One region of the Micromonospora sp. NPDC049529 genome, then DNA from elsewhere that is predicted to be linked to it. Evidence: riboswitches for the same ligand, from Rfam matches in the RefSeq annotation. Region 1 holds a riboswitch; each other region holds the start of a gene.

Region 1 (4,173 bases):
CCTGGCGCCGGACACCACCAACCCCACGAACGCCGGTCGGCGTGTCACCGGACCCGGCCAAGGATCGTGGTCACGGCACTAGCAGCTCGCTGCGTACCCGGTGAGCCGGTGCAGCAGGGCGTCCCGGATCGCCGGCCGTGAGCCGAAGACCAGCAGGAACGTTGCCTCCCGGACCAGGCGCTGGGCATGCTGGTCGGTGCGCACCGCACGACTGCCGGTGCTCACGGCCAGCGCCGCAGCGGCCCGCAGGGCGAGCTCCGCAGCAGCGGCACGGGCCGCCGGGACATCGCCCGGCTCGGCGGCGACCAGGTCCGCGCGACAGGATTCGAGTACGGCGTCCAGCGGCCCCGGCCCGAGCAACCGCAGGCAGCGGTTCGCCACCCCGAGCGCCAGGAACCCGTTCAACGCCGAACCGGACGCGTCGGTACGGGCCCACTCGGCGTACGGCTCGGTGGCGACCAGCCGCTCGGCCGGCACCCGGTGCCCGGTGAAGACGACGTCGACCGTACGGCTCGCGTTGACCGCCACCAGCGCGAGCGTGTGCACGGTGAGGCCACGGGCCGGGGTGGCGTCGAGCAGGAAATAGTGGATCAGGTCGTCCTCGTCGCGGGCGGCCAGGTACAGGGTGTCGACCAGACCCCAGCCGGTGACCCACGGGGCGGTGCCGTCGAGCAGGTAACCGTCGTCGGTGCGGCGTACCCGCAGTGGGGCCGGACCGGGACGCAGCCCGGCCAGGGCGATGCCGGACCGGCGTTCACCCCGGCTCAGCGGTCCCAGCCAGGTCTCCCGCACACCCGGGCGCTCACTGCTCGCCGCCGCGCGCACCGCGCCGTGATGCTGCAACCAGACGAAGGTGGTGGCCAGGCAGCCGCTCGCGAACGTCTCGACCAGGGCACCGAGGTCGACGGTGGTGTCCCGACCACCGGCCGCCACACCGTAGAAGCCCTCGGCGGCGAGCAGGTCGAGTTGGCTGGTCGGCACCCGTTCGGCCCGGTCGACCGAGAGCGCGGCCGGCAGCAGCACCTCGTCCGCGATCTGCCGGGCCCGCTCCAGCCCCGCCGCCTCAGCCGCCACCACGTCAATCTAGTGCTCCGGCGGCCGAGCCGTCCGGGCACCGTACCCGTGGGGTGATCTTCCCGATACCGGCGCCGACGGACGCGCCCACCCGCAGGTCCGCCGGGGCGCGGTCGGAGCGGTCACGTTGACGACGGAGCGGTCCGTGGGACAGCATGGCCTGCACGAGCGGTGCGCGGAGGAACCCGGTGCGAATCCGGGGCGGTCCCGCCACTGTGACCGGGGAGTGACCTCTCACGTACGGGCCACGGCCGAGCGGCCGGAAGGTCGGGGGGAAGCGTCGATCCGGGAGTCAGGAGACTCCGACCGCTCGGTGACACCCAGCCACACGCGGGCGTGGATACCCGCGGAAGGGACTTGAGCATGGCTGCACGCCTGAGCGGGCGATGACCCCGCCGTACCCGTTCTCCGCCGTCGTCGGTCTGGCCGAACTGCGACTTGCCCTGCTGCTCAACGCGGTCTCCCCGGCGATCGGCGGAGTGCTGGTCCGGGGCGAGAAGGGCACCGCCAAGTCGACCATCGTCCGGGCCCTCGCGGCCCTGCTGCCCGACGTCGACGTGGTGCCCGGCTGCCGGTTCGCCTGCGACCCGGCCAACCCCGACACCGACTGCCCGGACGGCCCGCACGAACCGGGGGCGGGCGGCCAGCGGCGCCGCGCCACCCTGGTCGAGCTGCCGGTCGGCGCCACCGAGGACCGGGTCGTCGGCACCCTCGACCTGCAACGCGCCCTGGCCGACGGGATCAAGGCGTACGAACCGGGGCTGCTCGCCGCCGCCCACCGGGGAGTGCTCTACGTCGACGAGGTGAACCTGCTGCCGGACCACCTGGTCGACCTGCTGCTCGACGCCGCCGCCATGGGTCGGGCACACGTCGAACGGGACGGGGTGTCGGTCAAGCACGCCGCCCGGTTCCTGCTCGTAGGCACGATGAACCCGGAGGAGGGCGAACCCCGTCCCCAACTCGTGGACCGGTTCGGGCTGGTGGTCGCGGTGACCGCGCCCCGCGAGACGGCACCCCGGGCCGAGGTGGTCCGCCGGCGGCTCGCGTACGAGACGGATCCGGTGGGCTTCGCGGCGCGCTGGGTCGACGAGGACGCCGTACTCGCCGGGCGGATCGCGGTCGCCCGCCGACGGCTGCCCTCGGTACGGCTGCCCGATCACGAACTGGACCGGATCGCCGCCATCTGCCTCGGCTACGGCGTCGACGGGTTGCGCGCCGACATCGTGGTGGCCCGTACGGCGGTGGCGCTCGCCGCCTGGCACGACCGGGACGTGGTGACCGCCGACGACGTGGCCGCCGCCGCCCGGCTCGCCCTGCCGCACCGCCGCCGCCGGGACCCGCTCGACCCGCCCGGCGCCGACCAGGACAAGCTTGAGGAACTGCTGCGCGAGCACGCCGCCGACGACGATCCGGAGCCCGAACCGCCGGCCGGACCGGACGACGATCCCGACGGCGGCCCGTCCGACGGTCCGCCCGAGCCACCAGCCGGTGGTCCGCCACCGGGCGGCCCCGACGGTGGCCCGGACACGCCCGACCGGCCCGACGGGTCGCCCCCGCCGGCCACCGGACCGGAGCAGACCGGCCCGGACGAGCAGCCGGTGCCGGAGCAGCGGACGGATGAGCAGCAGAAGGAACAGCCGTCCGCCGGAAACCAGCCGGCGGTCGCGGCGACCAGCCCGTACCGGACCCGTGCCCTGGCCGTACGCGGACGGGGTACCGGCGCGCACACCGGCCGCCGCTCCCCGGCGTACGCCCGGCGGGGTCGGGTGGTCGGGTCCCGGCTGCCGACCGGCCGGCTGACCAGCCTGCACCTGCCCGCCACCCTGCTGGCCACGGCCCGACGCGGTGCCCGCACGGTCACGCCTGCGGACCTGCGCGAGGCGGTGCACGTCGGTCGGGAGGCGAACCTGGTGCTCTTCGTGGTCGACGCCTCCGGATCGATGGCGGCGCGCCGCCGGATGCGGGTGGTCAAGACCGCCGTGCTGTCGCTGCTGCGCGACGCCTACCAGCGGCGGGACAAGATCGGCATGATCACGTTCCGGGGCACCGGGGCGAGCACGGTGCTGGAACCGACCGCCAGCCACGAGGTCGGCGTGCTGCGCCTGGCCGAACTGCGCACCGGTGGCCGTACCCCGCTCGCCGCCGGGCTGCGTCAGGCGGCCCGGACCCTGGAGTCCGAGCGGCGTCGCGACCCACGGCGCCGGCCGCTGCTGGTCGTGGTCACCGACGGCCGGGCGACCAGCGGGCCGGACCCGTTGACCGTCGTGCCGTCGCTGGCCGACATCGCCTCGGTCGTGGTCGACTGCGAGGCCGGACCGATCCGGCTCGGCCTGGCCCGACGGCTGGCCACCGCGCTGGACGCCGACTGCGTCCCGCTGGACGCGCTGCACACTCTCGGAAAGGCGGCCTGACGTGCCTCAGGGCAAGCCGGAGCAGGTACCCGACGACGGCCTCACCACCCGGGAGCGGCGCCGTCAGCCGGTCACGGCGGTGCACACCGGTCAGGGCAAGGGCAAGTCGACCGCCGCGTTCGGGATGGCGTTGCGGGCCTGGAGCGCGGGCTGGCCGATCGCCGTCTTCCAGTTCGTGAAGAGCCCGAAGTGGAAGGTCGGCGAGGAGACCGCCCTGCGTACGCTCGGCGAGAGCGGCCAGGGCGGCAGCGTCGTCTGGCACAAGATGGGCGAGGGCTGGTCCTGGATCCAGCGCCCCGGCACCGAGCGTGACCACGCCGTCGAGGCGGCCGAGGGCTGGGCCCAGATCAAGCGTGACCTGGCCGCCGAGGCGTACCGCTTCTACGTGCTCGACGAGTTCACCTACCCGATCAAGTGGGGCTGGATCGACATCGCCGACGTGGTCGCCACCCTGCGCGACCGGCCCGGCAACCAGCACGTGGTGATCACCGGCCGGGACGCCCACCCGGACCTGGTCGACCTCGCCGACCTGGTCACCGAGATGACCAAGGTCAAGCACCCGATGGACGCCGGCCGCAAGGGCCAGCAGGGCATCGAGTGGTGACGGTTCCCCGACTGGTCGTCGCGGCACCCGCCTCCGGACACGGCAAGACCACGGTCGCGACCGGGTTGCTGGCCGCCTACGCCG
Region 2 (4,173 bases), on a different contig from region 1:
GTCAGGGCCTGGATCGCCGCGTGGGGCGCGCTCGTCGTCGCGCTCACGGTGGCCTGCCTGGCGTACGCGATGCCCGCCGGTCAGGCGGTGCTGGTCGCCGGCCAGGGGGCGGCCTTCGCCATCTTCCCGCTGGCCTGGACGTTCGTCACGGCCATCTGGATCTACCAGATGACGGTGGCGGTCGGCTCCTTCGACGTGCTGCGGCGCTCCTTCGCCCGGGTGAGCGACGACCGGCGGGTCCAGGCGCTGATCATCGCGTTCTGCTTCGGCTCCCTGCTGGAGGGCCTGGCCGGTCAGGGAACCCCGGTCGCCATCACCACCGTGATGCTGCTCGCGCTCGGCTTCCGGCCGATGATCGCGGCGATCGTCGCGTTGGTCGCCAACACCGTACCGGCCGCGTTCGGGCCGCTGGGGCTGCCGATCACCACCCTCGCCCGGGTCACCGACCTGCCGGCCACGGAGTTGGGGGCGATGGCGGGCCGCCAGGTGCCGGTGATCGCGGTGTTCGTACCGCTGCTCCTGATCTGGCTGGTCGACGGACGCCGCGGGCTGCGCGAGACCTGGCACCTCGCGGTGACCTGCGGGCTCACCTTCGGCCTGGCGCAGTTCCTGACCTCGAACTACCTGTCGATGGCCCTGGCCGACATCGTCGCCGCCCTGGTCAGCGCGGTGGCCGTGGCGGTCGCGGTACGCCGCTGGCCGCCGCGACGCGAACCCGCCGAACACCCCGACCGCACCGAGCGGGAACCGGACGGTGGCTCGCGGCCGTCGCCGGACACCCCGGTCGGTTCGCGGACGTCGCCGGACACCCCGGTCGGTGCCGGCGGATTACGGCCGGGGGCCGACGCCCGCCCGTCGGCGTCGACGGCCGTGCTCGCCGCACGCCCCGGCGTGGACGGGGCCGATTCGCCGGCCGACGTCTGGCGCGCCTACTCGCCGTACGTCACGATCGTCGTGATCTTCGCGCTCTCCCAGGTACCCGCGGTCTCCGGGCTGCTGAACCTGGTGACCGTGACCTTCCACTGGCCGGGTCTGCACCTGGAGACCGGCTCCGGGGCGCCGTCGACGATTCCGCTCTTCCGCCTCAACTGGTTGTCCTCGACCGGAACCCTGCTGGTGCTGGCCGGTCTGATCACCATGGCGCTGCTGCGCGTCGCGCCGCGTACGGCGGTGCGGGCCTACCGGGACACCCTGGTCGACCTGCGCTGGGCGATCCTCACTGTCTGCGGGCTGCTGGCGCTGGCCTTCGTCATGAACGCCAGCGGGCAGACGACCACGCTGGGAACCTGGCTGGCCGCGGCGGGCGGGTTCTTCGCCCTCCTCTCCCCCGTACTCGGCTGGCTCGGTGTCGCGCTCACCGGATCCGACACGTCCTCCAACTCGCTGTTCGGCGCTCTCCAGGTGAGCGCGGCGCAGCAGACCGGCCTCGACCCGGTGCTGGTGGCCGCCGCCAACGCCTCCGGTGGCGTGGTCGGCAAGATGATCTCCCTACAGAACCTCACCATCGCCGCGAGCGCGGTCGGGCTGCACGGCCGGGAGGGCGACCTGTTCCGCCGGACCTTCGGCTGGAGCCTCCTGCTGATCGCCGCGATGGCGCTGCTGGTCGGTCTCCAGGCGACCCCGGTCCTGTCCTGGATGGTGCCCTGACGGCGGTGGCGGTGGGCCAACCGCCGGGAGTGCTCCGCCGCCACGTGTCCTCGGCGACACACCAACACGACATCTGGTGTTCAGCAACCACGCTCCCCCCATATATAGTCCGTGACGCAACTGGTTCGGCCGGGCATCCAACCCGGCCGAGGCAAGAGGGAACCCGGTGCGAATCCGGGACTGCCCCGCAGCGGTGAGTGGGAACGACAGCCGTCACACAGCACTGGGAGACGCCCGGCCGACGCCGGGCACGCCCCCGGGAAGCGACGGCCGGTAGGGGGTCACGGGTTCCGTGGCCGCGCCCACGAGTCCGAAGACCTGCCAGTCGTGCCGCGCCCGGCCAACGGTGCGCGGCGGTCCGAGGCCGCGCGGGACGGCTGACGGCTGCGACGCACCCTCGGGTGCGTCTCCGCCTGCCTGCGCGCACTTCCGGACCTCGTCGGCGACGAGTACGAGGAGCGACAGGTGACGGTCACACAGGTGGTGGCGGATGGTACGACGACGGACGGCGGTTCACCGAGCGCGGGGCAGCGGCGTACCCCGATGCGGGTGCGCGAGCGCGACGGCGCACTGGAGCCGGTCGACGTGAACAAGATCGTCCGGGCGGTGCAGCGCTGGGCGGACGACCTGGACGACATCGACCCGACGCGGGTGGCGACCCGGACGATCAGCGGTCTCTACGACGGGGCGACCACCGCCGAACTGGACCGGTTGTCGATCCAGACCGCCGCCGAGATGATCGGCGAGGAGCCCCAGTACTCCCGGCTCGCCGCCCGGCTGCTCGCCGGCTACGTCGACAAGGAGGTACGCGAACGGGGCATCGCCTCGTTCAGCCAGGCGATCCGGCTCGGCCACGAACTCGGGCTGATCGGTGACGAGACGGCGCGGTTCGTCGCGGTCAACGCCCGCAAGCTCGACGACGCCATCGACCCCACCGCCGACCTGCGGTTCGAGTACTTCGGGCTGCGTACGGTGCACGACCGTTACCTGCTGCGCCACCCGACCGACCGGCTGGTGCTGGAGACACCGCAGTACTGGCTGCTCCGGGTCGCCTGCGGCCTGTCGCAGACCCCCGGCGAGGCGATCGGGTTCTACCGGCTGATGTCAACGCTTGCCTACCTGCCGAGTTCCCCGACGCTGTTCAACTCCGGCACCGCGCACACCCAGATGTCGTCCTGTTTCCTGGTCGACTCGCCCCGCGACGAACTCGACTCGATCTACGACCGGTACGCCCAGGTGGCGAAGCTGTCGAAGTTCGCCGGTGGGATCGGCATCGCCTGGTCGCGGGTCCGGTCCCGGGGCGCGCTGATCCGGGGCACGAACGGCCTGTCGAACGGGATCGTGCCGTGGCTGCGGACCCTGGACGCGAGCGTGGCGGCGGTCAACCAGGGCGGCCGGCGCAAGGGGGCGGCGTGCGTCTACCTGGAACCGTGGCACCCGGACATCGAGGAGTTCCTCGAACTGCGGGACAACACCGGTGAGGACGCCCGGCGTACGCACAACCTGAACCTGGCGAACTGGATCCCGGACGAGTTCATGCGGCGGGTCGAGGCCGACGAGGTCTGGTCGCTGTTCGACCCGGCCGAGGTGCCCGAACTGCCCGACCTGTGGGGGGACGAGTTCGACGCCGCGTACCGGTCCGCCGAGGCCGCCGGCCGGTTCGTCCGCCAGGTCAGGGCACGCGACCTGTACGGGCGGATGATGCGCACCCTGGCCCAGACCGGCAACGGGTGGATGACGTTCAAGGACCCGTCGAACCGGCTGTGCAACCAGACCGCTGAACCGGGCAACGTGGTGCACCTGTCGAACCTCTGCACCGAGATCGTCGAGGTCTCCGGCGACGGCGAGACGGCGGTCTGCAACCTCGGTTCGGTCAACCTGGCCGCGCACCTGGCCGGTGACGACGTCGACTGGGACCGGTTGCGCGAGACGGTTCGCACCGCCGTGGTCTTCCTCGACCGGGTGATCGACATCAACTACTACCCGAGCGCCGAGGCGGCGGCGAGCAACCCACGCTGGCGCCCGGTCGGGCTCGGGCTGATGGGGCTACAGGACGTCTTCTTCGCGCTCCGGCTGCCGTTCGACTCGCCCCGGGCGCGGGAGTTGTCGACCAGGATCTCCGAGGAGATCTACCTGACCGCCCTGGAAACCTCCGCCGGGCTCGCGCAACGGTTCGGCCCGCACCCGGCGTACGAGCAGACGCGGGCCGCCCGGGGGCAACTCCAACCCGACCTGTGGGGCGTGACCCCGACCCAGACCGAGCGCTGGGCCGCCGTACGGGACCGGGTCGCGGCGTACGGGCTGCGCAACTCGCTGCTGGTCGCGATCGCCCCGACGGCCACCATCGCCTCCATCGCCGGCTGCTACGAGTGCATCGAGCCGCAGGTGTCGAACCTGTTCAAGCGGGAGACCCTCTCCGGCGAGTTCCTCCAGATCAACACCGCTCTGGTCCGGGAGCTCAAGGCCCTGGGCCGGTGGACCGAGCAGGTCCGGACCGAGATCCGCCGCGCCGAGGGCTCGGTCCAG
Region 3 (4,173 bases), on a different contig from region 1:
CGACGATCCGCACCGGCGCCGGCCCGGTCCGCCGCCACAGCTCGGTCCCGGACCGGACCGAACGGGCCACCAGCTCGTTGCCGCTCGGGGTCAGCGCCACATCGCCGTCGAGCACCGCCTCGGCCGGGTCGAGCACCGGCACCGGCACCGGTTCGCCCCGGTCCAGCAGCCAACCACGGCTGTTGCCGGCGCTGGTCGTACGCATGGCCGAGCAGTTCGAACCGCCGTTGCCACAGCCGACCGGGACCAACCCCAACTCGGGTCCGGCGTCCTCCGGCCGCCACCGGTTGACCAGCCGACCGGTCTGGACGTCGTGGAACTCCGCCACCTGGGGAGCCGCGCAGGCGTCGACGGTGACGAGTTGACCGGCGGTGGTGGTGAGCGCACCGGCCCGGCAGGAACCGTCGATGTCGACCCGCCACAACTCGTGCCCGTCGGCCAGGTCGAGACCGCGCAGCCCGGATCCGCCGATCACCACCAGTACGGCCCGTCCGCTGCTCCCGGTCGCCGGAATCAGCCCGGCCGGGGTGTAGTTCGTGCCGGCTCCGGTGCGCCGCCCGTCGTACCCGTGTCCGGGGGGTGGGCCGTCGGCCCGCCACCTGATCCGGCCGGTACGGGCGTCCAGCGCGACCAGGTCGCCATCCGACCAGCGGCTGACCACGGTCGTCCCGACCGCCACGACGCCGATCAGCTCGGCCGGCCAGCGCCGGTACGACCAGTACGGGGTACGCCGGGTCCGGGCGTCGACCGGCTCGTCGGCGCGCACCTGGCGGGTGGTGGCGTAGATCCGCAGCCGACCGTCGACGATCAGCGGAGCGGAGGCGAGCGTGCCGACCACCCCGATCGCCGGGCGCACCGGAGCGGGATAACCGGTACGGGCGGTGGTGAGCACCTCGGTCGGAGCGAGCACCCGGTACGCGATCACCGCGACCGACGCCACGACCAGCACGGCCGCGATCACGATCACGGCCGGCCGGCGCCGACCCCACCTCCGGCCCCGCGATCGCATCCAGCACCTCCGCCGGGCACCCTACCGAGCCATGCCGGACCGATGCCTGTCAGGTCAGTCGGCAACGCCCCGTCCCGTGTCTCGGCGCCCCGTCCCGTGTCTCGGCCGACGGCGGTAGCCGCTGGGCGGCGCCTCCGGGGACGGGGCTGTGGCGGCCGGTCCCGATCAGGCCGCGGCGGCCGGGTCGCCCCGGTGGTCGCCGTCGGGCGAGGTAACCACGGCGGCCAGGTCGGCCAGGTCACGACGGAGCGCTCCCTCGACGGTACGAGCGGCCAGCCCGCCGAACACCAGCGCGAGCAGGCGCGCGTACGGCGCCGTCACGGCGCCCTCCTGGACCACGCTGACCGCGGTCCAGCCACGCCGACGGCGCCGCCCCTCGACCGGTGTGAAGGAGTACACGGTCCGGTAGTCGACGCCGACGCCGGACGAGCTGACCGTGAGCCGGTGCGGCGGACTCGCCTCGTCCACCCGGAACTCCTCGATCAGCTCGGTGCCGTCCGGCAGGCGGTGACTCTCCCGCCAGACCGTGCCGACCCGCATCGGGCCGGTGGTCAGCACCTCGATCCCGTTGATCGTCGAGAGCCAGTCGGACCGGCCGGGCAGGTCGGTGAAGACCTGCCACAGTTCCTCGGCGGACGCCTGCACGAGCCGGGTCACCGCTACCGTCGCCATCGCACCTCCCCAACCTCCACCGTACGGCGGGTGACCGACCATCCACGCGAACATTCGCGGAAGGCGACGAGAACGTGACGCGAGTGACGCCGGGAACCTGTCCTCGCCGTCCGCCGAGCCGGTGGCGCTAGGGTTCGTCCTGGCACAAACGTTGCGAGGTGCCCCGCGCGAGCGGGGAGAATCGGGAAGCCGGTGTGAATCCGGCACGGGCCCGCCGCGGTGACCGGGGAGCTGCCACCCACGCGTACGAGACGCGGCCACTGGCCCGAACAGGGCTGGGAAGGCGGGTGACCAGCGCAGATCCGGGAGTCCGAAGACCGGCCTCGCTGTCACCTGCCCCGTTCTCGGGGCACGAGCGCAGCGGGAGCCTGCCTTGGACACGGATCTTTACGAGGTCATCCACCGTCGCCGGGACGTACGCGGCCAGTTCACTGGAGCACCGATCGCCGACGAGGTGTTGGAGCGGGTACTGACGGCGGCGCACGCCGCGCCGAGCGTCGGGCTCTCCCAGCCGTGGGACTTCGTCCTGGTCCGGGATCCGGACCTGCGGCGGGAGTTCCACCGGCACGTGGAGCGGGAGCGGGACAGCTTCGCGGCCACCCTGGAGGGTGAGGCCGCGCGGCGGTTCGCCGGGATCAAAATCGACGGCGTACGCGAGTCGACCCTGTCGATCGTCGTCACGTACGACCCGGAGCGGGGTGGCCCGTCGGTGCTCGGCCGGCACGCGATCGCCGACGCCGGGCTCTACTCGGTCTGCCTGGCGATCCAGAACCTCTGGCTGGCGGCGAGTGCCGAACAGCTCGGGGTCGGCTGGGTCTCCTTCTACCGGGAGACGTTCCTGCGTGACCTGCTCGGCATCCCGGCCACCATCCGCCCGGTCGCCTGGCTCTGCCTGGGCCCGGTGACCCACTTCGAGCAGACGCCCGACCTGGAACGACACGGCTGGCGCCAACGCCGCCCCCTGTCGGCGGCGCTGCACCACGACCGCTGGCACCCGTCGGCCTGAACCTCTCCGTCGGGAACCGGTCGGCAGGGGCGAGCCGCCCTGCGGGCCGAGGTCGCCGCCCTGGAACAGCTCACCGCATCCGTACCGCCACCGACCCCGGCACGACCAGCTCAGACTCAGACTCGACCGATCCGGGGCGACCGTGAGCTGCCTGACCGCGCCGGGACTCTCACAGCGCGATTGGCAAAGTTTGCCTAAAAACCCCGGTTTGCCTGCGACAGCTAAACGTGGGTTTTTAGGCAAACTTTTACTGTCCGCAGACGCCCCACCTCGGCGCCGAAGCGCACGGACAGACCATGATCGACGCCCGCTGAGCTGTTCTGTTGACCGCCCCCACAACAGGTGAGCGCGCGTGGATCATGTGTTCACCCAGCCGTCAGCGACGGAAGGCACCTGACTTCGCCCCACCGACGAACGCCATCCAACCCGCCGACTCCACCACCAGCACCGGCCCAGCCACATCCTTCGAATCACGCACCCCGACAACCCCCACCAGGTTGTCCGCCACCTCAACGCACTGACCTTGATCATTCGAGCGACTGCTCTTGCGCCAGCGGGCTCCTGAAAGACTGCTCACGACTCATACTCCTTCGCCGCGCGCACGAACTCATCGCGCGATGCGGCCTCGTTCAGTGCTGACGCGGTGATGTCCTCGAAGGCAAGGGCGTACCGCGCGGTCTCGGCTGGCTTGTCCAGGTAGAGAGCACCGGTCAGGCCCTCCACGTAGATTGTCGTGGGTTCCTGGCGCTTCGGAAAGTCCATGATGGTAAATCCACCGACCATGGTGCCTCCGTGGATGCCGGCGCTGAACGGCAGCAGGCGGATGGATACGTTGGGCAGCTCGCTTGCCTCGGCCAGGCGCCGCAGCTGCCGGGCCATGATCTGCCCATCCCCGACGGGCCGACGAATGACCGCCTCGTCGAGCATCACGTCGAATACCGGCGCTTGCGGGTCGAGCCTGGTCAGCAGGCGGGCCCTGCTCATCCGCACCGCGACGCGCCGCTCAATCTCATCGGGTGACAACCCCAGCACGCTTCTCTTGAACACCGCTGTGGCGTACTCCCTGGTTTGCAGGACGCCGGAGACGAGATCGGTGTGGTACTCGCGGAGCTTGCTCGCGGCCTCTTCGAGACCGATGAACAGCTCGAACCAGGGCGGGATGTCCGCGTAGTCGTGCCACCAGCCCTTGGACTTGGTGTGCGGGGCGATGGCGGTGAGGGCGGTGGTGGTCTGCTCGTCGGCGCCGTACAGGTCGCACATGGCCTTGACGTCGACCGTACGGGCGGGCAGCTCGCCGCTCTCGAAGCGCCACAGCTTCGTCACCGACCACTCCAGCGCACGGGCGGCGTCCACCTGCGGCATACGCGCCTCGTGTTCGCGGAGCCGGCGCAGCTCCCGGCCGAGCTGTCGACGCGGGACGGTCGACCCGACAACGGACTCCGGCATGATGCTCCCCCCGGCCTGTGCATCGTCCACTCGTCCGGTC
Region 4 (4,173 bases), on a different contig from region 1:
CCTCGCCCCGACCCTGCGTGAGGAGGGGGTCGACGTGCTGTTCAGCAACTGGCGGGGCATCGTCGCACCGCCCGGACTGGCGGCGCGGGACGTGGCGGCGATGCGGGACGCGGTCGCCCGGTTGCACGACTCGGCCCAGTGGCGCACCGCCCTGGAGCGGTACGGCTGGACCGACGCCTACCTCGACGGTGACTCGTTCGGCGACTTCCTGCGCACCGAGAACGACCGGCTCGACCACCTGCTCGGCGGGCTCGGCCTGACCGGTACGCGGTAGCGGGGCGCCGGGCAGCAGCGGCGGCGCGGTCAGTCGCTCACGATCGGCCCGTTGTCGGTGGTGTCGACCTCCCGCCCCGGCCCGATCCGCACCCCGGCACCCGAGCCGGCGTCGACCTCGGCTTTCACCTCGACTTCCTCGACGTCGGCTCCGTCCGGGCGGTACGGGCCGATGCCGGAGAACCGGCCCGCGCCGTGCCGACGCAGGATCTCCTGCTCCACCACGTTCACCACGATGATCACCCCGGCCAGGGTGACCAGCGCGGCCAAGGCGGGGATGAACGTGGCGACGGGAAAGAAGACCAGACAGGCACCGGCGGCGAGCAGCCGGCGCCAGGCCACGGTCCGGTGCAGCCGCCACTGGGTGTAGGCGAAGGTGCCCAGGAAGAGCGCGGATCCGCCGTAGAGCAGGGCGGCGTCGCCCATCCTCATTCCGGCCAGCGGTGACCGGACCACCTCGGCCAGACCTACCGAGACGACGATGATCCCGCAACTGAAGCCCAGGTGCGCGTAGAGCAGGATCGACCGGCGTACGTCGCTGTGCCCCTCGGACTGGACCACGGCGCGACGGAACGCCCAGAGACCGTGGATGAAGTAGGCCCACCAGAGCCCGCAGGCCAGCGCGTACGAGCCGGCGACGGCGATCATCCGGGGCCAGGTCAGCGGCAGGCTGGACGCGACCGCGCCGACCTGCACCACGGACTCGCCGAGGACGAGGATGAGCAGCAGCCCGTAGCGGTGGGTGTAGTGCACCGGCCGGACCCGGAACTTCGCCAGTTGCCGGCGCAGCACCAGCGGGCTGAAGATGTCGATCGCGGAGGCGATCCCCCACAGCACGATCCGGGTGTCGCCGTCCGCGATTCCGCCGATCAGCAGCAGCGGACCGGAAATGATCGCGCCGACCCCGTACGGGCCGATGAAGAAGCTCCGCCACTCCCGGAAGTTGTTGAGGGCGAACCCGGCGAGCAGCACCCGGATGATCAGGTAGCTGACGCCGTAGAGCAGGCCCCGGTCGTCGAAGGCGCCGGGGATGGCGAGGGCCAGGACGAGATTGCCGAAGCCGAGGGTGAAGATGACCACCCGGTCGCGGACGTTGCCGATGTCGCGCTGGTTGGCGTAGATCGTGACACCGACCCAGGCCCAGTACATCGAGATGAACAGGATGAGCGCCCGGGCCACGCCCAGCAGGTCGTGGTTGGCGAACAGTTCGGCGGTGATCTGGGTGACCGCGAAGACGAAGGCCAGGTCGAAGAAGAGTTCTTCCCAGGTCACCCCCTTGTCCGACTGCGGCTGCCGCACCGAATCAACATACCGATCACGGTGCGGCGCCGGAGCCGGAGCGACCAGATCACCGGAGCCGATCCAGGCTCGTCTACGCCGTGAGAATCGTCGCTGCGAATGGCGACGAACGGGCGCCGACGCTAGCGTGACGCTGCCGTGGTGCTCGGGAAGACCGGTGCGAAACCGGAGCGGCCCTCGCCACTGTGATCGGGAAGTCGTTGGTCTGGGCCCGGACGCCGACGCGCACCACGCGCGGCGACGGACCGGGCAACCACTGGGCAGCCGCCCGGGAAGGTTGACCGACGGCGTGTCACCCGTCAGCCAGGAGACCGGCCACGGCACCGAACAGACCCATCCACGAGGTGCTGGAGAGGTGGTCCCCATGCGTGTGCGCGCATCCCGACCGCAGTCCCGCCGACGCGTGCTCGCGCCGGCCATCGTCGCCCTGGTCGCCGGGGCGGCGCTCGCCGCCGGCTGCGGAGGCGGCGGCGACTCCCCGGGTACGGATGTCGCCGGGTCGGCGTCGACCGGGCCGGTGACCCTGAGGAACTGCGGATTCGACGTCACCGTCACCGCCGTACCGACCAAGGTCGTGACGATGAACCAGGCGGCCACCGAGATCATGCTCGCGCTCGGCCTGGGCGACCGGCTGATCGGTACGGCCTACCTGGACGACGCCATCCTGCCGGAGTACGCCGACGCGTACCGCGCCGTGCCGGTGCTGGCGAAGGAGTACCCGTCGAAGGAGAAGCTGCTGGAGGTCGGGCCGGACTTCGTCTACGGCTCGTTCGCCAGCGCCTTCGGCGAGGAGGGTGCCGGTGACCGGGGCGCCCTGCGGACCCTCGGGATCGGCAGTTACCTCTCCCCGGCCGGCTGCCCGGCGGACTCCAGGCCGGCGACGCTGACCGTCGACAACGTGTTCGACGAGATCCGCGAGGTCGCCACGATCTTCGGGGTGCCGGACCGGGCCACCGCCCTGGTCGATGCCCAGCGGGCCCGGATCTCGGCGGCCGCCGCGAAGCCGCGCGCCGGTGCCTCGGTCTTCTGGTGGGACGACGGTACGGACGCACCGAGCGCGGGTGCCTGCTGCGGCGCCCCCGGCATGATCATGTCAGCGGTGGGGGCCCGGAACGTCTTCGCCGACGTCACCGGCAGCTGGGGTGACATCAGCTGGGAGGCCGTCGTCGAGCGGAACCCGGACGTGATCGTGCTGATCGACGCCGAGTGGAGCCCGGCCGCGCAGAAGCAGGCCCACCTGGAGAAGAGTCCGACCCTGCGGGACCTGCCGGCGGTACGGGACAAGCGGTTCGTCACCATCCCCTTCTCCGCCACCTCCGCCGGGATCCGCAACGTCACCGCGATCGAGGGGCTGGCGAACGGGCTCGCCGCCGTGGCACCGCGTACCGGCGGCTGAGCGTGACCGCGTACCGGCGGCCCGACGTGACCGTCCCCGGTGCCGGCGGCGCCGGTCGGACCGGTGCCGCCGGTTACGCGGGGCTGCTGTTCGGTCTGACCGCCGCCCTGGTCCTGTCGACCGGGGTGGCGGTCACCATCGGACCGGCGGACCTGTCGCTGGGTACGGTCTGGTCGGTGATCGGGGACCACCTGGGGCTGGTCGGATCGGACGTGCCCCTGCTGCGGGACCACATCGTCTGGCAGCTTCGCCTGCCCCGGGTGCTCACCGCGGCGGTGGTCGGGGCCGGGCTCGCCGCCGTCGGCGCGGTGATGCAGACCCTGACCCGAAACTCGCTGGCCGACCCCTACCTGCTGGGTATCTCCTCCGGCGCGTCACTGGGCGCGGTGCTGGTGGTCGTCGCCGGGTTCGGCGCCGGAGTCTGGGCCGTCTCCACCGGGGCGTTCGTCGGCGCGATCGGGGCGTTCGCGATCGTGCTCGGGCTGGCCAGCCAACGTGCCCGGCTGGCACCGACCCGGATGATCCTCGCCGGGGTGGCGATCGGCCAGTTCTGCGCCGCGGTCACCTCGTTCGTCATCATCTGGCAGGCGGAGCCGCACGCCACCCAGGAGATCACGTTCTGGCTCTCCGGCTCGCTCGCCCGAGCCGCCTGGACCCCACTGGCGTACGGCTGCGCCGCCCTCGCGGTGACCCTGCTGCTCGTCCTGTGGCACGCCCGTACGCTCAACGCCTTCGCGTTCGGCGAGGACGCCGCCGCCACCCTCGGCGTCAACGTCACCGGGGTCCGCTGGTTGCTGCTGGTCTGCGCGGCCCTGCTCACCGGCACCCTGGTCGGCATCAGCGGGGCGATCGGTTTCGTCGGGCTGATCCTGCCGCACGCCGTGCGCTACTTCACCGGGCCGGACCACCGCCGCCTGCTGCCGGTGACGGTGCTGGTCGGCGCCGTCTTCCTGATCTGGGTCGACACCGCCGCCCGGACGCTGTTCGAACCACGGGAACTGCCGGTCGGGGTGCTCACCGCCCTGCTCGGGGTGCCCGCCTTCATCGTGCTGATGCGCCGCCGGGAGGTACGCGGCTGATGCTCACCGCCGCCGGGTTGAGTTGGTCGGTCAAGGGCACCCTGATCGTCGACGGGGTGTCGTGTGCGGTGCCGACCGGCACACTGGTCGGGCTGCTCGGGCCGAACGGCTCCGGGAAGACCACGC

The links. Region 1 has a riboswitch for cobalamin ahead of ACZ6QQ_RS29315 (VWA domain-containing protein). Riboswitches for the same ligand answer to the same signal wherever they lie in the genome.
Region 2: linked by a shared signal. The riboswitch ahead of ACZ6QQ_RS36065 (ribonucleoside-diphosphate reductase subunit alpha) and the one ahead of ACZ6QQ_RS29315 (VWA domain-containing protein) in region 1 are both predicted to bind cobalamin.
Region 3: linked by a shared signal. The riboswitch ahead of bluB (5,6-dimethylbenzimidazole synthase) and the one ahead of ACZ6QQ_RS29315 (VWA domain-containing protein) in region 1 are both predicted to bind cobalamin.
Region 4: linked by a shared signal. The riboswitch ahead of ACZ6QQ_RS27745 (ABC transporter substrate-binding protein) and the one ahead of ACZ6QQ_RS29315 (VWA domain-containing protein) in region 1 are both predicted to bind cobalamin.

The regions. Positions count from the first base shown of each region.
Region 1 covers NZ_JBVJHT010000020.1:5,272-9,444, forward strand. The annotation lists gene ACZ6QQ_RS29310 (acyl-CoA dehydrogenase family protein) at 79-1,074, opposite strand; cobalamin riboswitch at 1,253-1,377, shown strand; gene ACZ6QQ_RS29315 (VWA domain-containing protein) at 1,461-3,485, shown strand; gene cobO (cob(I)yrinic acid a,c-diamide adenosyltransferase) at 3,487-4,089, shown strand; gene ACZ6QQ_RS29325 (cobyrinate a,c-diamide synthase) at 4,083-4,173, shown strand, end outside.
Region 2 covers NZ_JBVJHT010000035.1:9,220-13,392, forward strand. The annotation lists gene ACZ6QQ_RS36060 (L-lactate permease) at 1-1,647, shown strand, start outside; cobalamin riboswitch at 1,752-1,987, shown strand; gene ACZ6QQ_RS36065 (ribonucleoside-diphosphate reductase subunit alpha) at 2,191-4,173, shown strand, end outside.
Region 3 covers NZ_JBVJHT010000001.1:554,417-558,589, reverse strand. The annotation lists gene ACZ6QQ_RS02625 (outer membrane protein assembly factor BamB family protein) at 1-967, opposite strand, end outside; gene ACZ6QQ_RS02620 (SRPBCC family protein) at 1,175-1,681, opposite strand; cobalamin riboswitch at 1,821-2,021, shown strand; gene bluB (5,6-dimethylbenzimidazole synthase) at 2,055-2,687, shown strand; gene ACZ6QQ_RS02610 (DUF397 domain-containing protein) at 3,064-3,264, opposite strand; gene ACZ6QQ_RS02605 (helix-turn-helix domain-containing protein) at 3,261-4,173, opposite strand, start outside.
Region 4 covers NZ_JBVJHT010000018.1:6,776-10,948, forward strand. The annotation lists gene ACZ6QQ_RS27735 (tripartite tricarboxylate transporter substrate binding protein) at 1-274, shown strand, start outside; gene ACZ6QQ_RS27740 (low temperature requirement protein A) at 304-1,572, opposite strand; cobalamin riboswitch at 1,695-1,906, shown strand; gene ACZ6QQ_RS27745 (ABC transporter substrate-binding protein) at 1,937-2,968, shown strand; gene ACZ6QQ_RS27750 (FecCD family ABC transporter permease) at 2,971-4,047, shown strand; gene ACZ6QQ_RS27755 (ABC transporter ATP-binding protein) at 4,047-4,173, shown strand, end outside.